2 linked regions of the Pseudorhizobium banfieldiae genome follow. The protein of the gene in region 1 interacts with the protein of each later gene in a pairwise test. Links are inferred from orthologs where the notes say so. Each region holds a gene or a part of one and is shown on either strand. Other genes may lie near its edges. The genes, in order: cysE and cysK.

The links.
Region 2: the proteins of cysE (region 1) and cysK interact in binary tests that used the Escherichia coli proteins (3 or more experiments, as listed by UniProt). The link is inferred for Pseudorhizobium banfieldiae from one-to-one orthologs.

The regions. Positions count from the first base shown.
Region 1 is NZ_FO082820.1:1,981,471-1,984,613, reverse strand. The notes cover bases 231-3,051. They hold cysE (serine O-acetyltransferase), read left to right. Parts: upstream 231-1,139; coding sequence 1,140-1,964; downstream 1,965-3,051. Other genes in these bases: clpS (ATP-dependent Clp protease adapter ClpS), read left to right, coding at 2,975-3,051; NT26_RS09800 (phasin family protein), read left to right, coding at 2,397-2,747; NT26_RS09805 (DUF3126 family protein), read left to right, coding at 2,090-2,293; NT26_RS09815 (alpha/beta fold hydrolase), read left to right, coding at 250-1,026. In the rest of the region: NT26_RS09820 (zinc-finger domain-containing protein), read right to left, coding at 1-101; more of clpS, read left to right, coding at 3,052-3,143.
Region 2 is NZ_FO082820.1:4,223,068-4,226,148, reverse strand. The notes cover bases 322-3,080. They hold cysK (cysteine synthase A), read left to right. Parts: upstream 322-1,096; coding sequence 1,097-2,065; downstream 2,066-3,080. Other genes in these bases: NT26_RS20350 (YifB family Mg chelatase-like AAA ATPase), read right to left, coding at 2,142-3,080; dut (dUTP diphosphatase), read left to right, coding at 501-965; NT26_RS20365 (peptide chain release factor 3), read right to left, coding at 322-416. In the rest of the region: more of NT26_RS20365, read right to left, coding at 1-321; more of NT26_RS20350, read right to left, coding at 3,081-3,081.

The sequences.
Region 1 (3,143 bases):
AAGGGCACCGATGCGCCGGTGCACATGAACTCCTTCACGCCGATCTCGATCATGCGATGTCCGCCGTCGTTCTGGAAATGGGGAATGCTGTGCCCGGCCATGGTCGTCTCCGAATGCTTGTCATTGGCGGCGGACATTATAGTCCCCGTATGGGAATGTGTAGTGGGAAAAGGGCCGGGGGAGGCTGGAAACTCGGGTGCGGCCGGAATACATGCCCGTGATGCGTCCGACTATGACCAAGGCTATTCCATGAACCTCGATGCTCCGCCGTTTTCATCCTTCCGCCACAATCGTCTCGACCTCTACTATCTGGACGAGGGCGACCCGGCGGGGGCCCCGGTACTTCTGATCCACGGTTTTGCCTCCAGCGCTCTCGTCAACTGGGTCCATCCAGGCTGGGTGAAGACGCTGGGCGAGGCAGGTTACCGGGTGATCGCCATCGATAACCGCGGCCATGGCCTCAGTGATAAGCCGCGCGACCCGGAAGCCTACCGCCCCTGGGTCATGGCCGAAGATGCCGTTGCGCTTCTCGATCACCTGCGGATACCTGAGGCGCACGTCATGGGCTATTCGATGGGCGCGCGGATATCGGTCTTCCTGGCGCTCGCTCACCCGCATCGTGTCAGGTCGCTCGTCCTGGGCGGGCTCGGCAGCGGGATGACCGACGGCGTAGGGGACTGGGATCCGATCGCCGATGCGCTTCTGGCGCCTTCGCTCGATGACGTCGATCATGATCGCGGCAGGATGTTCCGCGCGTTCGCGGAGCAGACGAGGAGCGACCGGGAGGCGCTGGCCGCCTGCATTCGCGGTTCGCGGGATCTGGTGGCAGAAGCCGATATGGGCCGGATTGAAGTCCCGACCCTGATCGGCGTCGGAACAAAGGATGATATCGCCGGTTCGCCCCACAAGCTGGCGGCGCTGATGCCGAATGCTAGGGCGCTCGACATTCCGGGCCGCGACCACATGCTGGCGGTCGGTGACAAGGTGTTCAAGAAGGCTGTGCTCGATTTCTATGCCGAACACTGACCGGCGTTCGCTGTGATTGAACATAGCCGTCAACGAAATGCGATTTCGTTGCCATTGGTCTTGCTATATCGTCATTCTATATGACCGACGGCTAGAGAAACGAGGAGACGGCCATGGCCGCAAGAACCGAGATCCGCCCGAAGGAGCCTGTCGCGACTGTCGATCCCATCTGGGACACGATGCGGCAGGAGGCGCGGGCGGCTGCCGACAACGATCCGCTTCTGGCAGCCTTCCTCTATTCGACAGTCCTCAATCACACGTCGCTGGAGGATTGCGTCATCCACAGGATCTGTGAGCGCCTTGATCATCCCGACCTTCAAGCCGTGCTGCTCCGCCAGACCTTCGCGGAGATGCTGGTCGACTGGCCTGAATGGGGCAGCGTCCTGCGGGTGGATATCCAGGCCGTCTACGATCGCGATCCCGCCTGCCTGCGCTTCCTGGAGCCGGTGCTGTATTTCAAGGGCTTCCACGCGATACAGACACACCGCCTGGCGCACTGGCTGCTTGCGCGCGGGCGCCGCGACTTCGCACTCTATCTGCAGAGCCGGGCGTCAAGCGTTTTCCAGACCGACATCAATCCGGCAGCGCGGATCGGCAAGGGCATCTTCCTCGATCACGCCACGGGCCTCGTGGTAGGTGAGACGGCAGTCATCGGCGACAACGTCTCGATCCTGCATGGCGTGACGCTTGGCGGTACCGGCAAGGAAGGAGCCGATCGGCATCCGAAGATCGGCAACGGCGTGCTGATCGGGGCTGGTGCCAAGATCCTCGGCAACATCGATATCGGTTCGTGCTCGCGCGTCGCCGCGGGGTCCGTCGTGCTCAAGTCGGTACCGTCGAAGAAGACGGTGGCGGGGGTTCCGGCCAAGGTGGTCGGGGAGGCCGGATGTTCCGAACCGGCCCGGCTGATGGACCAGTTGCTGACCTCCGACGAGTGAGCGATGGAGGCAAGGTACTTGCCGCCCCCGCCGGAAAAGTGCCGGCGGGTTGGTGGCTGCCTTTACTTTGCCCTTGATGGCATGGCACAAGCGCCGCGAACCGAACCGCTTACGGAGAAGACATCGTGAAACCTGACGAAATCAAGAAGCTGGACGGCTATTTCAAGCGGATGTTCAATCCGCAGATGGTCGTCAAGGCTCGGCCGAGGAAGGACGATTCCGCAGAAGTCTATCTTGGCGAAGAGTTCCTGGGCGTCGTCTACCTCGATGATGAAGACGGCGACCGCTCGTACAATTTCTCGATGGCGATCCTCGACGTCGATCTTTGAGCCCCCGTGGGGACTGTATACTTTGTGCGCTGCACAAAACTCCTTGACTCACGGAGAAGCCCGCCATTCTATGAGCGGGTGCGAATGAACAAGGGGCACTGCTATGTTCAGTTTCGATAATGCCAGCAAAAGCATGGAGACCATGGAGGAGATGCTGAAAGGCTACTCCGATATGACCAAGGGCTTCCAACTCATTGCGGCCGAGGCGACCGATTATTCCCGCCGGTCGTTCAACGAAATGACTGCATTCATGGAATCGCTGATGTCGGCTCGCGGCATGGAAGAAGCCTACCAGATCCAGACAGGCTACATGAAGTCGTCCTATGATGCGTTCGTTGCCGAGGCAGCCAAGTTTGGCGAACTCTATTCGCAACTTGCAAAGACCGGCTACAAGCTACAACCGCAACCTTCGACAGCCGTTTCGACTGAGGTTGTGGCCGCCGACGCGGCCTGACCGGAAGGAAGAGCCAGCAGGAATTCAGAGGCCGGTGACGGATCCGTCGCCGGCCTCGTGATTCCGACGACTTGAGAATTTGCGGCTGGAGCGGGTCGGGGACGGAATAGTGATTGCGTGGCGGCGAGGGGGGCTTAAAATCGCAGCCCGATGAACTAAGTTAGTACGATCTGATGTCCGCCGCTCGAGCCGATCGCGTTCGTCGGACGATTGGGGAATGAATGAAGATGATCGCACGGCCGATCTTGATGCAAGATGACAAAAGCGGCGACGGAGACAACGCTAATCGCGGCACGTCCGTTATCACCCGCACGAAGCCGAAAACGAAGAAACCAAATCTGTACCGCGTACTGCTGTTGAATGATGACTACACGCCGATGGAGTTCGTCATCCACA
Region 2 (3,081 bases), 2.2 Mb from region 1 along the record:
AAGGTGATGATTGGAATATCGCGCATCCGGCAGACCTCGAAGAGCTTCAGCGTGCGCGGCTCGATGCCCTTTGCAGCATCGATGACCATGACGGCCGCATCCACCGCCGTCAGGGTACGGTAGGTGTCGTCCGCAAAGTCTTCGTGGCCCGGGGTGTCGAGAATGTTGAAGACATTGCCTTCGTATTCGAAGGTCATCACCGATGTGACGACGGAGATTCCGCGCTCGCGCTCGATCTTCATCCAGTCCGAGCGGGTCTGGATGCGGTCCTTCTTCGCCTTCACCTCGCCGGCAAGCTGGATTGCGCCGCCGAACAGCAGCAGCTTTTCGGTGAGCGTGGTCTTACCCGCGTCCGGGTGCGCGATGATCGCGAAGGTGCGGCGGCGGGATACCGCCTCTGCGAGACTTTCAGCCATGTCCGGTAAATCCTGTCAGTTGGCGCCTATCTAGCGATCCGGCCGGCTTTATGCAATTCACCTCGAAAACAAAGGAGACACGGCATGCGCGACATCATTGGTCCGGCCCTCAGGTTGGTGCGACTGCCGCATGGGGCAGGACTGCCGCTACCGAGCTATGAGACCCACGGGGCAGCGGGGATGGATCTGCGGGCCGCGATCGCGGAGGACGAGACGCTGACACTGAAGCCGGGGCAACGGAAGCTGGTGCCGACTGGCTTCATCCTCGAGATCCCCGAAGGATTCGAGGCACAGATCCGCCCGCGCTCCGGCCTTGCCTTCAAGCACGGCATCACCTGCCTCAACACGCCCGGTACGATCGACAGCGATTATCGCGGCGAGGTGAAGGTACTACTCGTCAATCTCGGCGAGGAGAACTTCGAGATCTCGCGCGGGATGCGCATCGCGCAAATGGTCGTGGCCCCCGTGACACAGGTGCAGGTCGAAGAGGTGAGCGAGACAGGAGAGACCTTGCGGGGCGCCGGGGGCTTCGGATCAACCGGTGTGTGAATTGAGCAAGCCCTGCCTCGGCCTGCCCTCCCCTTGGAACAAAATTCCGCAGCATCTCCCGGATCCGATGCGTCGTGGCTGGCCTTGAAGCAAAAGTCGCCCTACCCTATCGGCAATCTAGGGAGAGCATCATGGCAGACACAAAGAAGCCCGGCCGCGGCCGGATCTATTCCTCCATCACCGAGACGATCGGCGATACGCCCATCGTCCGCCTCGACAAGCTGGCGAAGGAGAAGGGCGTCAAGGCGAACCTGCTCGCCAAGCTCGAGTTCTTTAATCCGATCGCTTCGGTCAAGGACCGTATTGGCGTGGCGATGATCGAGAGCCTGGAAGCACAGGGCAAGATCACCCCCGGCAAGACGACGCTGGTCGAGCCGACATCCGGAAATACCGGCATTGCGCTCGCCTTCGCGGCCGCCGCCAAGGGGTACAAGCTGATCCTGACCATGCCCGAGACGATGTCGATCGAGCGCCGCAAGATGCTCGCCCTTCTCGGCGCCGAACTGGTGCTGACGGAAGGCCCGAAGGGAATGAAGGGCGCCATCGCCAAAGCTGAGGAGCTTGCCTCCACCCTTCCCGACGCCGTCATCCCGCAGCAGTTCGAGAACCCAGCTAACCCTGAGATCCACCGCAAGACGACGGCGGAGGAGATCTGGAACGACACGGACGGCCAGATCGACATCCTCGTCTCCGGCATCGGCACCGGCGGCACGATCACCGGCGCGGGACAGGTGCTGAAGGGTCGCAAGCCGGAGCTCAAGGTGGTTGCAGTCGAACCGACCGACAGCCCGGTCCTCTCCGGCGGCAATCCGGGCCCCCACAAGATCCAGGGAATCGGTGCAGGGTTCGCGCCGCAGATCCTCGATACCGGCGTCTATGATGAGGTCGTCACGATCTCCAACGACGAGGCGTTCGAGACGGCACGGCTCGTCGCCCGGCTGGAGGGCGTGCCGGTCGGCATATCCTCCGGCGCGGCACTCGCCGCGGCGATCAAGGTGGGTAGCCGCGAGGAGAACGCGGGCAAGAACATCGTCGTCATCATCCCCTCCTTCGCCGAGCGCTACCTGTCCACGGCGTTGTTCGAAGGTCTGGGCGGCTGAACATCCTGATGCCGAGTGGCGGACGGATGCGTCCGTCCGCTACCCGCTAATCGCCACCAACCATTCGCTGTCTCTTCTAGGCCGCCGCCGAGAGCCGCTCCCCTGCCATGCGGTAGGAGATCGCTTCGGCCAGATGGATGCGACTGACGGTATCGCATCCATCGAGGTCGGCAAGCGTGCGGGCGACCTTCAGGACCCGATGGTAGCCGCGCGCGGAGAACTTCAACTTCTCCGCCGCATCGCGCAGCAATTGAAGTCCCCCCGCATCCGGCTCGGCGATCTTCTCGATCAACGCAGTGGAGCACCGTGCGTTGGTCGAGACATGTGGCGCCCCTTCCGCCCGGAAGCGCTCCTGCTGCCGCTCACGAGCGGCGGCGACGCGTCTTGCGACGTCGGCGCTCGCCTCAGCCGGCCGAGGCTTGATGAGATCGGCTGCAGAGACTGCCGGCACATCGATCCTGATATCGATCCGATCCATCAACGGCCCTGAAATACGCCCCTGATAATCCGACACGCATTTCGGCCCGCGCGCGCAGGTGTGGCCAGGCTCTCCGGCCATGCCACAGCGACACGGGTTCATTGCCGCAACAAGCTGAATGCTGGCCGGATAGGAGACCCTGTGGTTGGCGCGGGCAATAACGCATTCCCCCGTCTCGAGTGGCTGGCGCAGCGCGTCCAGCACTTGCGGCGCGAACTCCGGGAACTCGTCAAGGAAGAGAATGCCGTGGTGGGCGAGTGAAGCCTCGCCAGGCTTTGCCCGCAACCCGCCGCCCACGAGAGCGGCCATGGTGGCAGAGTGATGCGGCGTGCGGAACGGACGGCGGTCCGAAAGCTTGCCGCCGGAGAGCTGGCCAGCGATGGAATGGATCATCGAGACTTCGAGAAGTTCCGCCGCAGACAAAGGCGGAAGGATAGACGGCAGGCGTGCCGCCAACATCGACTTCCCCGAGCCGGGGGGACCGACCATCAGCAGGTTGTGACCTCCTGCGGCGGCTACCTCCAGCGCGCGCTTGGCA